Regions from separate parts of the Paramagnetospirillum sp. genome, predicted to be linked through region 2. Evidence: predicted binding sites of a transcription regulator. Region 2 holds the regulator's gene; each other region holds the start of a gene.
The links. The regulator LexA, encoded in region 2, represses DNA repair genes until DNA is damaged. The targets are predictions, from matches to a motif close to ATGTTCTANTTTGGTTC.
Positions count from the first base shown of each region.

Region 1: a site for LexA is predicted at 2,124-2,140, ahead of recA (recombinase RecA). Genes of this name have one in related genera too.
Region 3: a site for LexA is predicted at 2,151-2,167, ahead of ACV4UZ_RS17975 (adenosylcobalamin-dependent ribonucleoside-diphosphate reductase). Genes of this name have one in related genera too.

Region 1 covers NZ_JBZVFI010000002.1:64,501-70,411, reverse strand. The annotation lists gene ACV4UZ_RS00395 (ImmA/IrrE family metallo-endopeptidase) at 1-110, opposite strand, end outside; gene ACV4UZ_RS00390 (transposase) at 123-503, shown strand; gene ACV4UZ_RS00385 (transposase) at 508-843, shown strand; gene ACV4UZ_RS00380 (beta family protein) at 845-1,492, shown strand; gene ACV4UZ_RS00375 (sce7726 family protein) at 1,494-1,973, opposite strand; gene recA (recombinase RecA) at 2,235-3,314, shown strand; gene ACV4UZ_RS00365 (transposase) at 3,505-3,885, shown strand; gene ACV4UZ_RS00360 (IS630 family transposase) at 3,890-4,315, shown strand; one part of gene ACV4UZ_RS00355 (IS630 family transposase) at 4,380-4,711, shown strand; one part of gene ACV4UZ_RS00355 (IS630 family transposase) at 4,710-5,337, shown strand; gene ACV4UZ_RS00350 (LamB/YcsF family protein) at 5,417-5,911, opposite strand, start outside.
Region 2 covers NZ_JBZVFI010000019.1:36,642-42,552, forward strand. The annotation lists gene trpC (indole-3-glycerol phosphate synthase TrpC) at 1-474, shown strand, start outside; gene moaC (cyclic pyranopterin monophosphate synthase MoaC) at 474-956, shown strand; gene ACV4UZ_RS19710 (molybdopterin molybdotransferase MoeA) at 953-2,155, shown strand; gene lexA (transcriptional repressor LexA) at 2,386-3,093, shown strand; gene ACV4UZ_RS19720 (hypothetical protein) at 3,096-3,302, shown strand; one part of gene ACV4UZ_RS19725 (IS630 family transposase) at 3,751-4,378, opposite strand; one part of gene ACV4UZ_RS19725 (IS630 family transposase) at 4,377-4,708, opposite strand; gene ACV4UZ_RS19730 (IS110 family RNA-guided transposase) at 4,782-5,810, shown strand.
Region 3 covers NZ_JBZVFI010000018.1:433,909-439,819, forward strand. The annotation lists gene ACV4UZ_RS17975 (adenosylcobalamin-dependent ribonucleoside-diphosphate reductase) at 1-2,065, opposite strand, end outside; gene ACV4UZ_RS17980 (lysophospholipid acyltransferase family protein) at 2,325-3,056, opposite strand; gene ACV4UZ_RS17985 (YdcF family protein) at 3,053-3,673, opposite strand; gene ACV4UZ_RS17990 (cell division protein FtsX) at 3,670-4,566, opposite strand; gene ftsE (cell division ATP-binding protein FtsE) at 4,566-5,288, opposite strand; gene ACV4UZ_RS18000 (DUF2189 domain-containing protein) at 5,475-5,911, shown strand, end outside.

The DNA of each region.
Region 1 (5,911 bases), on a different contig from region 2:
AGCGGACGGCGATGAAGCAGATAGTGGCCTAGCTCATGAGCTAGAGCATCGGACCTGAAATCTGAATCGCAGGGGATTCCCTTGTAGGCGAAAAAGTGATTCAACCTCATTGGAGGTGGATCATGGGCAAATGGCTATCATCAGATCTTCGGGTCCGTGTTTACGGTAAGATCGAACACGGCGAATCGCGGCGAGCGGCGGCTCGGCATTTTGGAGTGAGCGCCGCGACCAGCGTCCGTCTTGCACAACGGATGGCGGCGACGGGTTCGTTGGAGCCCTTGCGGCAAGGCCGTCCGCCGGGCGGTGGTAAGCTGGCGGCCTTTGCCGCTCTTCTGACCGGCTGGGTGGAGGCGCAAGGCGACATCACGATGCCGGAACTGGCGGCCAAGCTGAAGGCCGAATGCGGCGTCACGGCCCACCCGGCGTCACTCTCGCGGTTTCTGATCGGGCAAGGCTTCAGCGTCAAAAAAAACGCTGCTGGCCACCGAAGCCGGTCGCGATGATGTGGTGGCGGAGCGCCGGACCTGGCTGAGCCACCGCCAGCCCCGGATGTGCCAGGAGCCTCACCGGCTGGCGTTCATCGACGAGACCGCCACCACCACCAAGATGACCCGGTTGCGGGGACGGGCACCGCGAGGGCAACGGTTCAAGGCCCGCGCGCCATTCGGCCACTGGGGAACCCAAACCTTCATCGCCGCCTTGCGCTGTGACGGTCTGACGGCACCCTGGATCATAAACGGCCCCATGAACCGACAAACCTTCGAGGTCTACGTCGAGACCCAACTGGCCCCGACGCTCCAGCCGGGCGACGTCGTCATCCTCGACAACCTCTTCCGACACTGAGATGGAGCACGTCCTCGCCGCGCTAACGGCGGTTCCCAATGTCGCGCACGTTCTCCTCATCGTGGATCTCGGTGACGTGCGCGGGCGCGTCGCCCGGGCGGCGCAGGTCTTTGAGATAGCACGCAGTCGGGTCGTCGCGGCCTTACCCTTTGATTGGCCGGCCCTTTCTCTCGTCTGCCTCGGGACCAGTTTTCCGTTCGAGACCCCGCCCGCAGGCGTCACACGGCTGGACATCGAGGAGGCGGACGTCTTCGACGCGGTCGGCGGGTTCGCCGTCGCGCAGTACGGCGACTACGTGGGCATGCCGGTGCGCCCGCAAAAGGGTGGCGGCATGGGGTATCCCCGCATAGTCGGCCCCATGGACCGGGAATGGATTCAGTGCCGCGGGCAGAACGTGGGGGCGCTGAAGGAGTACATCCCGTGCGCTGTTGAGCTCAAAAAGGCGGGATGGGCGAACATCCCCGATTTGTGGGGTTCAGATCGCATCGACGCAGCAGCCAAAGGCAACATCGCCAATATGGGCAATGCCGCAAAATGGTTGGCGGTGAAGATGAACATTCACCTCTACCGTCAACTCGATCGCGCGTCCGCGTTGTTGGGGGTGCCTCAGCCCGACGACGACGAGGACGAACTGCCGGACGACAGCTGAGTCAGTCGCCTAGCGCCGCGACCAGCCTCTCGCCGCGCGCTCGAAAGCGCATCTTCAGGGAAGCCATGGCCACCGAGCGCAGTATGGACGGGCGGATTTCCGCGACCCTCTGGCGGAGGATATAGGCGTATTCATCCTTCTGGAAGGGCACGCGGCCGCGCTCGAACGCCGCCTCGATATCCTCCCTGACCAGGAACGACGAAAGCGCCGAGGGCTCCTTGATCGCTACGATCCGGCTTGGCCGCTTCTGCCGGACGGTACCGTCCGGAGCCACCCGGTAGACGCCGACGCGGCCTTCGCCGACCGCGTCGACAACCGCGCCGACCTTGTCCAAGTGGCGATCGCCGCACACCACTCCGACGTTGTCGAAATAGCGCATCATGCGCCGGATCTGGTCAGGAAGTCGGTCGAGCTTGTCGGCGTCGCTCTTGATCTCGAAGGCGTGCAGATGATCTCCTCCTCGTTGGGGATCAGCAAACATCAGATCGTAGCTTCCGTCAGTGTCCGATTTCTGGGGAGTAGCTCACCCTGTTTGACTTTACCCCCCCCCCCCCCCCCCCCCCCCCCTGTGCATAACCGGGGGGGTCTTTTTCAATGGCCCCGGACGTCCCGGCGGCACGGGAAGCGCTCGGAACTGAAAAAGAACAAAAGGGAACAATTCCCCTTGCGTTCTCTTCTCGTTCGTGTACCGTAATCCTCATTGCGGAACCGCCCGGTTCGGGATAGATGAAGGGGAACGGCCATGTCTCAGGCTGCGTTGCGTCTCGTGGACAAGGATACCATGGATAGACAGAAGGCTTTGGAAGCCGCCGTCAGCCAGATCGAGCGGGCGTTCGGCAAGGGCTCCATCATGAAGATGGGCCAGAAGGATCAGGTGGTCGAGACCGAGGTGATCTCCACCGGATCGCTGGGCCTGGACGTGGCTCTCGGCATCGGCGGCCTGCCCCGTGGCCGCATCATCGAGGTCTATGGGCCGGAAAGCTCGGGCAAGACCACGCTGGCGCTGCACGTCATCGCCGAGGCCCAGAAGAAGGGCGGAACCTGCGCCTTCGTCGATGCCGAGCATGCGCTCGACCCCGTCTACGCCCGCAAGCTGGGCGTCAACCTGGACGAACTGCTGATCAGCCAGCCCGATGCCGGCGAGCAGGCGCTGGAGATCGCCGACACCCTGGTCCGTTCGGGCGCCATCGACGTGCTGGTGGTGGATTCGGTGGCCGCCCTGGTGCCGCGCGCCGAGCTGGAAGGCGAGATGGGCGACAACCACATGGGCCTGCATGCCCGCCTGATGAGCCAGGCGCTGCGCAAGCTGACCGGCTCGGTGTCCAAGTCCAAGACCATCGTCATCTTCATCAATCAGATCCGCATGAAGATCGGCGTCATGTTCGGCAATCCGGAGACCACCACCGGCGGCAACGCGCTCAAGTTCTACGCCTCGGTGCGCATGGAGATCCGTCGGGTCGGCGCCATCAAGGACCGCGACGAGGTGGTGGGCAACCAGACCCGCGTCAAGGTGGTCAAGAACAAGCTGGCGCCGCCGTTCAAGGTGGTGGATTTCGACATCATGTACGGCGAGGGCATCTCCAAGATGGGCGAGCTCATCGATCTCGGCGTCAAGGCCAACGTGGTGGAGAAGTCGGGGGCGTGGTTCTCCTACAACTCTACCCGCATCGGCCAGGGCCGCGAGAACGCCAAGCAGTTCCTGCGCGACAATCCCGCCATGGCCGCCGAGATCGAGGGAACCATCCGCCAGAACGCCGGCCTCATCTCCGAGGCCCTGGCCGGCGGCCCCGGCGACCTGGACGGCACCCCGGTCGAGGAATAACCGGCAGAGACCGATGAACGAGGGCCACCCGCCGCAAGGCCGGTGGCCCTCTTCTCATGGAATCGGCCCCATCACGGCCGGGATGGGTTTCAGACCGTCCGGCGCTTGATAGAGCATCGGACCTGAAATCTGAATCGCAGGGGATTCCCTTGTAGGCGAAAAAGTGATTCAACCTCATTGGAGGTGGATCATGGGCAAATGGCTATCATCAGATCTTCGGGTCCGTGTTTACGGTAAGATCGAACACGGCGAATCGCGGCGAGCGGCGGCTCGGCATTTTGGAGTGAGCGCCGCGACCAGCGTCCGTCTTGCACAACGGATGGCGGCGACGGGTTCGTTGGAGCCCTTGCGGCAAGGCCGTCCGCCGGGCGGTGGTAAGCTGGCGGCCTTTGCCGCTCTTCTGACCGGCTGGGTGGAGGCGCAAGGCGACATCACGATGCCGGAACTGGCGGCCAAGCTGAAGGCCGAATGCGGCGTCACGGCCCACCCGGCGTCACTCTCGCGGTTTCTGATCGGGCAAGGCTTCAGCGTCAAAAAAAACGCTGCTGGCCACCGAAGCCGGTCGCGATGATGTGGTGGCGGAGCGCCGGACCTGGCTGAGCCACCGCCAGCCCCGGATGTGCCAGGAGCCTCACCGGCTGGCGTTCATCGACGAGACCGCCACCACCACCAAGATGACCCGGTTGCGGGGACGGGCACCGCGAGGGCAACGGTTCAAGGCCCGCGCGCCATTCGGCCACTGGGGAACCCAAACCTTCATCGCCGCCTTGCGCTGTGACGGTCTGACGGCACCCTGGATCATAAACGGCCCCATGAACCGACAAACCTTCGAGGTCTACGTCGAGACCCAACTGGCCCCGACGCTCCAGCCGGGCGACGTCGTCATCCTCGACAACCTCTCCAGCCATAAAAGCGAGAAGGCCAAGGCCATCCTCAAGGAGAGAGGCGCCTGGTTCCTGTTCCTACCCCCATACAGCCCAGACCTAGAGCATCGGACCTGAAATCTGAATCGCAGGGGATTCCCTTGTAGGCGAAAAAGTGATTCAACCTCATTGGAGGTGGATCATGGGCAAATGGCTATCATCAGATCTTCGGGTCCGTGTTTACGGTAAGATCGAACACGGCGAATCGCGGCGAGCGGCGGCTCGGCATTTTGGAGTGAGCGCCGCGACCAGCGTCTGTCTTGCACAACGGATGGCGGCGACGGGTTCGTTGGAGCCCTTGCGGCAAGGCCGTCCGCCGGGCGGTGGTAAGCTGGCGGCCTTTGCCGCTCTTCTGACCGGCTGGGTGGAGGCGCAAGGCGACATCACGATGCCGGAACTGGCGGCCAAGCTGAAGGCCGAATGCGGCGTCACGGCCCACCCGGCGTCACTCTCGCGGTTTCTGATCGGGCAAGGCTTCAGCGTCAAAAAAAACGCTGCTGGCCACCGAAGCCGGTCGCGATGATGTGGTGGCGGAGCGCCGGACCTGGCTGAGCCACCGCCAGCCCCGGATGTGCCAGGAGCCTCACCGGCTGGCGTTCATCGACGAGACCGCCACCACCACCAAGATGACCCGGTTGCGGGGACGGGCACCGCGAGGGCAACGGTTCAAGGCCCGCGCGCCATTCGGCCACTGGGGAACCCAAACCTTCATCGCCGCCTTGCGCTGTGACGGTCTGACGGCACCCTGGATCATAAACGGCCCCATGAACCGACAAACCTTCGAGGTCTACGTCGAGACCCAACTGGCCCCGACGCTCCAGCCGGGCGACGTCGTCATCCTCGACAACCTCTCCAGCCATAAAAGCGAGAAGGCCAAGGCCATCCTCAAGGAGAGAGGCGCCTGGTTCCTGTTCCTACCCCCATACAGCCCAGACCTAAACCCAATCGAGATGGCCTTTGCCAAACTCAAGGCTCATCTCCGACGGATCGGCGCGCGCACCATCGACGACCTCTGGAAGGCCGTCGGCAATATCTGCGATCTCTACACCCCAGACGAATGCTGGAACTACCTCAGGGAAGCCGGGTATGTTTCAGATTAAACGCACGCCGCTCTAGAGACTCCCCTCCCCACGAGGGGGAGGGAGGAAACAAGCGGGTCTTTTCGACGGTCGGACGGTTTCAGACCAGGGCGGCCAGGGGGAGCATCTCCACTCCGGCGGCGGCCAGGCCGTCGCGCAGCCGCCGCGCCAGTTCCACGGCGCCGGCGTCATCGCCATGGACGCAGACCGAAAGGGGGCGGCAGGCGATCTCCCGGCCCGTCACCGAACGCAGGCACCCATGCCGCACCATGCGCAATACGTTGGCGGCGGCCTCGGCGGGATCCTTCACCATGGCCTGGGGATGGGAGCGCGGCAGCAGATGGCCGTCGTCGCCGTAATTGCGGTCGGCGAACACCTCCTCCGCCACGCGCAATCCCAACTCCCGCCCGGCGGCGGCCATGGCCGATCCCGATGGCGCCAGCAGGATCAATCCGGCATCGACGGCCGAAACGCCGCGCGCCACCGCCAGGGCCGCGTCGCGCTCGACCGAGGCCAGATTGCTGAGCGCCCCATGCGGCTTGACGTGGGCGACCACCGCCCCGCAGGCTGCGGCGATCCCCTTCAGGGCACCGAT
Region 2 (5,911 bases):
TCGGCCTGCGACATTCCGGTGCTGCGCAAGGACTTCATGGTCGATCCCTACCAGATCGTCGAGGCCCGCGCGCTGGGCGCCGATTGCATCCTGCTGATCGTCGCCTCGCTGACCGATGCCGAGCTTTCCCAGATGGAGGACATCGCGCTGGGCTACGGCATGGACGTGCTGATCGAGGTCCATGACGAGGCGGAACTGGCCCGCGCGCTGAAGATGAAGTCGCCGCTGATCGGCATCAACAACCGCGACCTCAAGATCATGAAGACCGACCTCGCCACCACCGAGCGTCTGGTCCCCCTGATCCCCGAGGGCAAGGTGGTCGTGTCGGAAAGCGGCCTGGAAGGCCCCGGCGACCTGCGCCGCATGGCCGCCATCGGCGTCAAGCGCTTCCTGATCGGCGAGGCCCTGATGCGCCGCCCCGACGTGGAGCAGGCGCTGAAGGTGCTGCTGGCCGGCGCGGGCACGGCGGCCTGATGAGCGACGGGCTCACCCATTTCGATCCGGACGGCAATGCCGTGATGGTCGACGTCTCGGCCAAGGGGCAAACCGCTCGCAAGGCGGTGGCGCGCGGCTCGGTGGTGATGACGCCCGAGACCCTGGCCCTGATCGCCGCGCGCGGCATGAAGAAGGGTGACGTGCTCTCCGTCGCCCAGCTGGCCGGCATCATGGGGGCCAAGCGCACCCCCGACCTGATTCCGCTGTGCCATCCCCTGGCCCTGTCCTCGGTGGGGGTGGAGCTCAGCCTTGATCCCCAGGCCTCCGCCGTCCATATCGAGGCCACTTGCAAGCTGGTGGGCCAGACCGGCGTCGAGATGGAGGCGCTGACCGCCGTCTCGGTGGCGGCGCTGACCGTCTACGACATGTGCAAGGCGGTGGACAAGTCCATGCGCATCGAGAACATCCGCCTGATCCACAAATCCGGCGGCAAGTCCGGCATCTACGAGGCCAAGGAATGATCTCCGTCGAAGTGGCGCGCGAAAACCTGCTGTCGGGCATCAGGCCGGTGGGGACCGAGGTGATCGGCCTCGCCCAGGCCGCGGGACGCATCCTGGCCGAGGATCTGGCGGCCCGCGTGTCCCATCCGCCGGTGGCGGTGTCGGCAATGGACGGCTACGCCGTCCGCAGCGCCGACCTCGCCCAGGTGCCACGCCCTCTCGACGTCATCGGCCTGTCGGCGGCCGGCTCGGCCTTCGCCGGCATTGTCGGCCCCGGCCAATGCATCCGCATCTTCACCGGCGCGCCGGTGCCCGAAGGGGCCGACGCGGTGGTCATGCAGGAGAACACCCGCAAGGACGGCCAGCGGGTGGAAATCCTCACCTCCGCCCCCCCGGGCCGCCACATCCGACCGGCCGGGCTGGACTTCAAGACCGGCGACGTCCTGATTCCGGCGGGAACCATCATGGGCGGCCGCACCATCGGTCTGGCGGCGGCCATGAACATCCCCAACCTGCTGGTGCGCAGGAAGCCCCGCATCGCCATCCTGTCCACCGGCGACGAGATCGTCCTGCCCGGCGACCAGCCGGGGCCGGCCCAGATCGTCGGCTCCAACGGCCCGGGCCTCGCCGCCATGGTCAACGCCCTGGGAGCCGATTCCATTCATCTCGGCATCGCCAGGGATACCCGGGAGTCGCTGGATTCCATGATCGCCGCCGCGGCGGGCGCCGACATGCTGGTCACCACCGGTGGCGCCTCGGTGGGCGATTACGACCTGGTCCAGGATGCGCTGAAGGACGCCGGCATGAATCTCGGCTTCTACAAGGTGGCCATGCGACCGGGAAAGCCGCTGATGTTCGGCGACATGAAGGGCGTTCCCGTGCTCGGCCTGCCGGGTAATCCCGTCTCGGCCATGGTCTGCGCCATCATCTTCCTGGAACCGGCCATCCGGGCGCTCACCGGACGCTCCACCGTCACCCAGGCCATCAACGCCATTCTGGGCCGCGATCTTCCCCCCAACGACGAGCGCATGGAGTTCATGCGCGCCAGCCTGGAACGCACCGACAACGGCCTGGTGGTCGCCCTTCCCTTCGAACAGCAGGACAGCGCGGTGCTGTCGGGGCTGGCCCGTGCCACCTGCCTGCTGGTGCGCCCCCCCCATGCCGCCACCGCCCAGGCCGGCGACATGGTGCAGGTCATCCCCCTGCCCCCCACCCTGTAGGGAGTATCCTTTGACCGGAGCGCGGCCGTCCCGCCCGCTGGGGTGACCGGAGCGCGGGCGTCCCGCCCGCTGGGGTGACCGGAGCGCGGGCGTCCCGCCCGCTGGGGCGGAAACAAAACGGAATCATCCGTACAGATTCCCCTTGACCACCCCCGGGAACGCGCATAGAACAAAACCAGATGGTTTGTTCTTTGTTCCCTGAACAGACTCATATCGGGGGAGGTTCCGCGATGCTGACGCGCAAGCAATACGAATTGTTGATGTTCATCGACGAACGGCTTCGCGCCACCGGTATTTCTCCCTCGTTCGACGAGATGAAGGATGCGCTGGACCTCAAGTCCAAGTCCGGCATCCACCGCCTGATCACGGGTCTGGAGGAACGGGGCTTCATCCGCCGCCTCGCCCACCGCGCCCGCGCCCTGGAAGTGGTCCGCCTGCCGGAGAACCGGGCCGACACCGCCCTGCCCCCGCCGGCCAAGGCCTTTGCTCCCAACGTCATCAAGGGCGGCTTCGCCGGGCCGCAACTGGCGGGCGCCCCGGTCGCCGGGCCGTCCGACGCCGTCACTCTTCCCCTCTACGGCAAGATCGCCGCCGGCACCCCCATCGAGGCGCTGCGCGACCATTCCAACAGTATCGACATTCCGGCCTCCATGCTGGGCAGCGGCAATCACTACGCGCTCACCGTGGATGGCGATTCCATGATCGAGGCCGGCATCAACGACGGCGACACCGTGGTGATCCGCTCCTGCGACAGCGCCGAGACCGGAACCATCGTGGTCGCCCTGGTGGACGACACCGAGGTGACGCTGAAGCGCCTGCGCCGCAAGGGCAATTCCGTGGCGCTGGAACCCGCCAACCAGGCCTACGAGACCCGTATCCTTCCCCCCGACCGGGTGAAGGTCCAGGGCCGTCTGGTCGGTCTGCTCCGGAGGTACTGAACATGGGCAGCTTCCGTCCGCTCCGCTTCGGCTTCACCGCCGACGGCCGCCCCGCCGACGAGACCTGCGCCGAGATGCGCGTCACCTATCTGGGCCGCGTCTCGCGACGCCAGGCCGAGGCCGACGCCCGGCGCCGCTTCGAGGAATGGTCCCGCCTGGGCAGTTCCCTGTCGCGCCTGCGCGGCGCCGATCAGGTGGTGCTGGGGTAGTCTTTGTGGGCTCTGCCCACGCCCGCAAAGGGCCCGAGGCCCTTTGATCCCCTTGGTCAACCGAGCTGAACTGAGGTTGCCGGAAAGACACGGAGAACACGGATACGGTGCTCCGCACCGCTCGCGGATGGACACGGATGTTCCGCCCCTCTCGGCCGTCACCCCGGGCTTGACCCGGGGTCCAGGAGGCCAGAATTCCAGGAAAGCAATTCCTGGGTCCCGGCTCTTCGGCCAAGATGGCCATATGAAATTTCCATTCTCCGTGCTTATCCGTGGCCGCGCAGCGGCATCCGTGTCCAAGAACGGCAGGAATCCGCATGAAAAAGGTTGGGTCATTGGGCTCTCGCCCTCATCACCCGGTAGGGTGGTAAGAATTCTCGACGTGACGGCGATCTGATGCGGCGCCGACCAGCAGGGGAGAGAAGTGATGGACTAGAGCGGCGTGCGTTTAATCTGAAACATACCCGGCTTCCCTGAGGTAGTTCCAGCATTCGTCTGGGGTGTAGAGATCGCAGATATTGCCGACGGCCTTCCAGAGGTCGTCGATGGTGCGCGCGCCGATCCGTCGGAGATGAGCCTTGAGTTTGGCAAAGGCCATCTCGATTGGGTTTAGGTCTGGGCTGTATGGGGGTAGGAACAGGAACCAGGCGCCTCTCTCCTTGAGGATGGCCTTGGCCTTCTCGCTTTTATGGCTGGAGAGGTTGTCGAGGATGACGACGTCGCCCGGCTGGAGCGTCGGGGCCAGTTGGGTCTCGACGTAGACCTCGAAGGTTTGTCGGTTCATGGGGCCGTTTATGATCCAGGGTGCCGTCAGACCGTCACAGCGCAAGGCGGCGATGAAGGTTTGGGTTCCCCAGTGGCCGAATGGCGCGCGGGCCTTGAACCGTTGCCCTCGCGGTGCCCGTCCCCGCAACCGGGTCATCTTGGTGGTGGTGGCGGTCTCGTCGATGAACGCCAGCCGGTGAGGCTCCTGGCACATCCGGGGCTGGCGGTGGCTCAGCCAGGTCCGGCGCTCCGCCACCACATCATCGCGACCGGCTTCGGTGGCCAGCAGCGTTTTTTTTGACGCTGAAGCCTTGCCCGATCAGAAACCGCGAGAGTGACGCCGGGTGGGCCGTGACGCCGCATTCGGCCTTCAGCTTGGCCGCCAGTTCCGGCATCGTGATGTCGCCTTGCGCCTCCACCCAGCCGGTCAGAAGAGCGGCAAAGGCCGCCAGCTTACCACCGCCCGGCGGACGGCCTTGCCGCAAGGGCTCCAACGAACCCGTCGCCGCCATCCGTTGTGCAAGACGGACGCTGGTCGCGGCGCTCACTCCAAAATGCCGAGCCGCCGCTCGCCGCGATTCGCCGTGTTCGATCTTACCGTAAACACGGACCCGAAGATCTGATGATAGCCATTTGCCCATGATCCACCTCCAATGAGGTTGAATCACTTTTTCGCCTACAAGGGAATCCCCTGCGATTCAGATTTCAGGTCCGATGCTCTATTTCGTCGGTTTGGATGTGTCGGTGCGGACGACGAGTGTGTGCGTGATGACCGAGACCGGAAGAATCGTTCAGGAAGGCAAGGTCGAAAGCGAACCCGAGGCGCTGATCCAGTTCCTTGATGTGCCCGGCAGGCGGTACATCCGTGTCGGCGTCGAGGCAGGCCCGCTTTGCCAATGGCTGTACGCGGGCTTGGCAAAGGCTGGCCTGCCGGTCATCTGCATCGAGACGCGGCATGCGCAGGCGGTGCTCAAGGCGCAGATCAACAAGACCGACCGCAACGACGCCCGCGGCATCGCACAGATGATGCGTGTCGGCCTTTATCGGCCCGTGCATGTGAAGACCCTGGCGAGCCAGCAGATCAGGACGTTGCTCAACGGTCGGCGCTTTCTCCAGGCGCGGATTCTGGACGTCGAGAACAGCATCCGGGGGCTGCTGCGTAATTTCGGCATGAAAGTCGGCGTCATTAGTCGTGCCCGTTACGACGCGCGGATCCGCGAGCTGATTGACGGCGACCCTACGCTGGCGGCGGTGATCGAACCCATGCTCATCGTCCGGCGCGTCACCCGTGAGCAATTCGCGGCTCTTCATCGGAAAATGTTGGAACTGGTCCGCGCCGATGAGGATTGCCGGTTGTTAATGAGCGCACCTGGGGTTGGGCCGGTGGTCGCGATGACCTACCGGGCAGCCATTGATGAGCCGGCCCGCTTCCAGCGTTCACGAGCCGTTGGTGCACATTTCGGCTTGGTTCCTCGAACGCACCAATCCGGCGAGATCGACCGCCGGGGCCGGATCAGCAAGAACGGCGATGAAACATTGCGATCGACGCTCTTCGAGGCGGCCTTGGTGCTGCTGCGCCCGAATTCGAAGCCATCAGCGCTCAAGGCATGGGGCCTGCGGATTGCCAAACGCCGAGGCATGGCCAGGGCGATGGTTGCCGTCGCACGCAAACTGGCGGTGATTCTTCACCGCATGTGGATCGATCGCACAGAGTTCTGCTGGAAGGCCGAAGCCACTGTCTGAGCTATTGCGTCCGTCGTAATTTAGGATCTGCCGCGAGGCGGAGCGAAGTCCCTCCGGGGACCGAGGGTCGGTGAGATCGAGGGCGGTTTGAAGCGCCAAAT
Region 3 (5,911 bases), on a different contig from region 2:
GGCCGCCGCGCGGATCGAACACCGCCTTCAGCTCCTCGACCACGAAGGCCACGTCGCCGCCCCTGCGGAACACCGCCGAGATCATGCGGGTCAGCGCCACCGTCCAGGCGAAGTGCTCCATGTTCTTGGAATTGATGAACACCTCGAACGGGCGCCGCCGCCCGTCCTGGATGATGTCGTTCAGCGTGATGTACATGGCGTGGTCGGAATCGGGCCAGCGCACCTTGTAGGTGGAGCCGGGCAGCGCCTCGGGCCGGTCCAGCGGCTGGGTCAGATGGACGATGCCGCCCGCCTCGAAGGGGTCGGAATGCTTGACCCGGGTCTTTTCCAGGGGCAGTTCCGGCTCGTCGGCGTTTTCCGGCCGGGCCTCCTTCTTGACCTCCAGCACCGATCCGGTGACGTCGTTGGGCCGGTAGGTGGTGCAGCCCTTGCAGCCCAGGTCGTAGGCTTGGGCGTAGACGTCCTTGAACGCGTCGAAGGAGATGTCCTCCGGCACGTTGATGGTCTTGGAGATGGAGGAATCCACGTATTTCTGGATGGCCGCCTGCATCACCACGTGGTCGCCGGGGGTGAGCGACAGGGCGTCGACGAAATAGGACGGCAGCGGCGCGTTCTCGCCGCGCAGGCGGCGGAACAGGCGATAGGCGTAATCGCTGACCTCCTCCTCCTTACGGGTGCCGTCCTTCTGCAGCACGCCCCTGGTGTAGGTGAAGGCGAACACCGGTTCCAGCCCCGACGACACGTTGTCGGCGAACAGCGAGATGGTCCCGGTGGGCGCGATGGAGGTCAGCAGGGCGTTGCGGATGCCATGGGCGCGGATGGCCTCGATGACGTCGGCATCCAGCGACCGGATGGTCTCGCCCGCCAGATACTTCTCGGCGTCATAGAGGGGGAAGGCCCCCTTCTCCCTGGCCAGCTCGGTGGAGGCGAGATAGGCCGAGCGGCGGATGGCCGCCATCCAGGTCTCGGTCAGCCGGATGGCCTGGGCGCCGCCGTAACGCGCCCCGCACAGGATCAGGGCGTCGGCCAGTCCGGTGATGCCAAGGCCGATGCGGCGCTTGGCCAGGGCCTCGTGGCGGTGCTGCTCGAGGGGGAAGTTGGACACGTCGATGACGTTGTCCATCATGCGCACCGCGACGCGCACCAGGGAATCCAGCCTGTCGAGGTCGAGATGCGCCCCGTCCTCGAACGGCTTGTCCACCAGCCGGGCCAGGTTGAGCGAGCCCAGCAGGCAGACGCCATAGGCGGGCAGCGGCTGCTCGCCGCAGGGATTGGTGGCGTGGATGTCCTCGCAGTAATGGAGGTTGTTCAGCCGGTTGATGCGGTCGATGAAGATCACGCCCGGCTCGGCGTAGGAATAGGTGGCGCGCATGATCTTGTTCCACAGCTCGCGCGCCGGCAGGCTCTTGTAGGTGACGCCCTTGAAGGTCAGCTCCCACGAGCTGTCCTCCTTCACCGCCTGCATGAAGGCGTCGGTGACCAGCACCGACAGGTTGAACATGCGCAGGCGGCCCGCCTCGCGCTTGGCGTCGATGAACGCCTCGATGTCGGGATGGTCGCAGCGCATGGTGGCCATCATGGCGCCACGGCGCGAGCCCGCGCTCATGATGGTGCGGCACATGGCGTCCCACACGTCCATGAAGGACAAGGGACCGGAGGCGTCGGCCCCCACCCCCTTGACCGGGGCGCCCTTGGGCCGCAGCGTCGAGAAGTCGTAGCCGATGCCGCCGCCCTGCTGCATGGTCAGGGCGGCTTCCTTCAGGTGCTCGAAGATGCCGGCCATGTCGTCGGGAATGTCGCCCATGACGAAGCAGTTGAACAGCGTCACCTTGCGGTCGGCTCCGGCGCCCGAGATGATGCGGCCGGCGGGCAGGACCTTGAAATCCTCCATGGCCTCGAAGAAGCGCCGCTCCCACAGGGCGGACTCGGCCTCGGCGGCGGCCAGCGCGCGCGCCACCCGGCGCCAGGTGTCCTCGATGGTGCCGTCCAGCGCCACCCCTTCGGCGGACTTCAACCGATACTTCATGTCCCAGATCTGCTGGGAAATGGGTGCCACCTGCGTCATCGACCCGCTCTTCCTCCTCCCGGCCCTCTTGAACAGGGCGTTCCACCCCAAGTCTAGGACTCGCGGGGGTGGAGAATCAATGGATGTGTTCTTTTTTTGTTTCAACAGAGTTATGTGGGGCCAGCGCCTTGAAGTTCAAGGGCGATTCCACTTATCCCCGCAATTCGGCGGGGCGGGCTGGGGATCAATTCGATCCCCAGCGCGATCCACAGGCTTATCCACAGCGGGCGGGACGGTCCCACCCGCCGGGCATAGGCGTCTACAGGCCGGGCTGACGCTGGCGCGCCTCGGCCACCAGCCTATCCGTTGCGGTTTCGATACGGTTCTCCAGCTCGGCCATGAAGGCCTTGCGGTCCATGCCGGGGAGGATGGCGGGCAGGGCCTCCAGCGTCAGGGTGCCGGGCTTCTTGGCGAAGCCGCGCCGACGCCAGAAAAGCCCTGAATTCAAGGCGATGGGCACCACCGGCACCTTCAGCGCGCCGTAGAGCATGGCCACGCCGGTATGATAGGGCAGCTTGGCGCCCGGCGCGGCGCGGGTGCCTTCGGGGAAGATGATCACCGGGCGGCCCAGGGCGGCGGCTTCCTCGGCGCCCTTGACCATGGCCTTCAGCGCCTTGGTGCCGGCCGAGCGGTCGATGGCGATCACCCCGGCCTTGCCCAGGTACCAGCCGAAGAAAGGTATCCACAAGAGCTCGCGCTTGAGGATGTAGGCGGGGTCGCCCAGCAGCAGGTGGAAGACGAAGGTCTCGAAGGCCGACTGGTGCTTGGAGGCGACGATGAACGGACCCGTGGGCAGGTTCTCGGCCCCGCGCAGCTCCCACGACAGTCCGGCCAGGACGCGCAGCGCGCCCAGCATGCCGCCCAGCCAGAACCGCACCGCCGGCAGCATGGCCTTGCGCGGCAGGGCCAGCAGCGGCAGATAGAGGACGGACAGCGCCAGGGTCCAGACCCAGGTGAAGACGATGAACAGGGCGGAGCGAACGAAGGTCACGGCTTCCTCTCGGGCTTCTGGGGAATGATCAGCGGCCGGGCCACCGCCGCCAGGTATTTGGTGTATTCCACCGCCAGCAGGTGGGCGGTGCCGGGCCAGCGCCACCACTGCTCCCGCTTGAAGGCGTCGGGAAATACCGGGTGGGCGACGATGACGGCTTCGGGCATGGCGCGGCGGAATTCCAACCGGGCGCGGCGCATGTGATAGGCGGCCGTCACCAGACGCAGCGAGGCGAAGCCCTCGGCCCGCATCCAGGCGGCGGTCTCGACCGCGTTGCCCACCGTGTCGTCGGCGGCATGACCCAGCACGATGCAGCACTGGGCCAGGGCCGGCGCCACATGGGCCTTGCGCAGCAGATCGGGCAGGTCGACGCCCCGGTGGACGCCCGACACGAACAGCTTGCCGCCTTTTCCCGCCTCCAGCAGGTCCAGCCCCGCTTCCAGCCGGTCGGCGCCGCCGGTCAGCACCACCAGGGCGTCGGTGACGGTCGTGCCGTCCTCGACCCGGATGGCCAGATCGGCGGCGAACCAGAGAAGACCGCCCCCCCAGGCGCCCAGCAGGGTGCCCGCCGCCACCATGGCGGCGATGGCGAGACGGCGAAGGGTCGCCCGGCTCATGGCAGCTTGGCCAGGGTGCCGTGGACGGTGAGACGCGCCGTCAGCATGGCGAGAAGCGCCGCCAGCAGCGGCAGCAGGCCGATGGCCACGTAGCCGGCCACCGGCAGGGTGAGGCTGGGCAGGAAGCCGCCCTCGAGACGCCGCGCCGCCCAGCCGATGGCGGTGAGCGCCGGCACGGCGAGGCCCAGCCCCATCAGCCCGCCGGCGATGCCCAGCGCGAAGGCGCGGTCGGCGAATTGCCGCGCGATGTAATCGTCATGGGCGCCGATCAGGTGCAGGACCTCGATGATGCCGTGATGCACCGCCATGCCGGTGCGGGTGGCGTAGACCACCGTGGCCGAGGTCACCATGCCGATCAGCACGACGACGATCACCGCCACCCATTGCATGGTGCGCGACAGGTTGATGAGGCGCGACAGCCACACCCGGTGGTCGTCCAGCGAGGCGCCGGGCACGGCGCGCGACAGGCGCAGCGCCACCTCGGCGAGGTCCAGGCGGGATTCCGGGTCGATGGTGACGTCGATCAGGCGGGGCAGCGGCATGTCCTGCACCATCTCGGTGCTGCCCAGCCAGGGCTCGAGCAGGGCCAGGGTGCGCTTCTTGTCGAAGGCCTTGACCGCCAGCACGCCCGGCACCTTGCGCATCACGTCGATGGCGGCATGGACCCGTTCCTCGGTCACCGCGTCGCCGTGCTCGCCGCCGGCCGGCAGCACCTGCACGGTGAGCGTGCCCGACACGTCGCGGTCCCAGCGCTCGATCACCGCGCCGATGACGAAGGCGCCCGCCACCGCCATGGACGACAGGAACACCATCAGCGCCACCAGCCAGGGGAGGAAACGCGAGGTGGCGTCCCCGGCCAGCGGCAGATCGGAATGGCGGCGCCTGAACAGCATCACTCCGCCTCCAGGTCGTCCGCCGGCGGAGCCTGCTGCAGGGTGGTGACCATGCCGTGCTCGATGTGCAGGCGGGGCAGGTGGGCGAAACGCCGCACCAGCAATTCGTTGTGGGTGGCCACCACGATGGTGGTGCCCAGCTTGTTCAGCTCCTCGAACAGGTACATCAGCCGCATGGCGATGTGGTCGTCCACGTTGCCGGTGGGCTCGTCGGCCAGCAGCAGGTCGGGCCGCCCGATCACCGCCCGGGCGATGGCGACGCGCTGCTTCTGCCCGCCCGACAGCGTCGAGGGCTTGGCCCCCAGGTGGTCGGCCAGGCCCACCCAGGACAACAGCTCGGGCACGTGGCGCCGGATCTCGGATTCCTTGACGCCCCTGACCCGCAGCGGCAGCGCCACGTTGTCCAGCGCGGTCATGTGGTCGAGCAGGCGGAAATCCTGGAACACCACTCCGATGCGGCGCCTGAGCGCCGGCAGCTCGTAGCGCTTGGTCGCCGCGATGTCGCGGTCGAACAGCACCACCCGGCCACGCGTCGGACGCAGCCCCAGATACATCAGGCGCAGCAACGACGACTTGCCGGCGCCCGACGGCCCGGTCAGGAAGTGAAAGGACCCGGCCGGCAGCTTGAAGGTGACGTCCTGCAAGACTTCGGGGCCAAGCCCGTAGCGCAGCCCGACACTGTCGAACCGGATGATGTTTTCCCCACGAGGGCGATGCCGCACGGTGCTTCTCCCGAACCGGCCGAAGATGACACGGCTTGGCCCCAGGGGCAACCCGTGGCCTGCGGTCGGACGGTGGGGATGCCCGGTGCCCGCCGTGTTCCTTGGGGACGTGGACCCCTCCCCTTTCCCTCTGGCCGCCCGGTGCCCATATGCCCCTGATCAGGCACATGGAAGGGGAGGGCTGTCATGGCCGTCACCGATACCGTTTCACCCCAGGACACCCCCGTCCGGCGGGAAAAGGTCCGTTCCGTCACCTCCGCCCAGGTGCTGGGCTGGGTCGCCGCCGGCTGGCGCGACACGCGGGCGGCCTGGCGCCTCAGCCTGCTTTACGGCGGCGCCTTCGTGGTGGCCGGGCTGGCTTTGACCGGCGGTCTGGCCCTGGCCGGAATGGAATACCTGATCACCCCCCTGGTGGAAGGCTTCATGCTGGTGGCGCCGCTGCTGGCGCTGGGCCTTTACGAGATTTCGCGGCGCCTGGAGCGGGGCGAGCCCCTGGAATGGCGGCCCATCCTCACCTGCTGGCGGCCCAACCGCTTCCACATGATGACCGCCGGGCTGATCTACATGCTCTATCTGATGATCTGGGCGCGCCTCGCGGTGATCATCTTCGCCGTCTGCCTGCC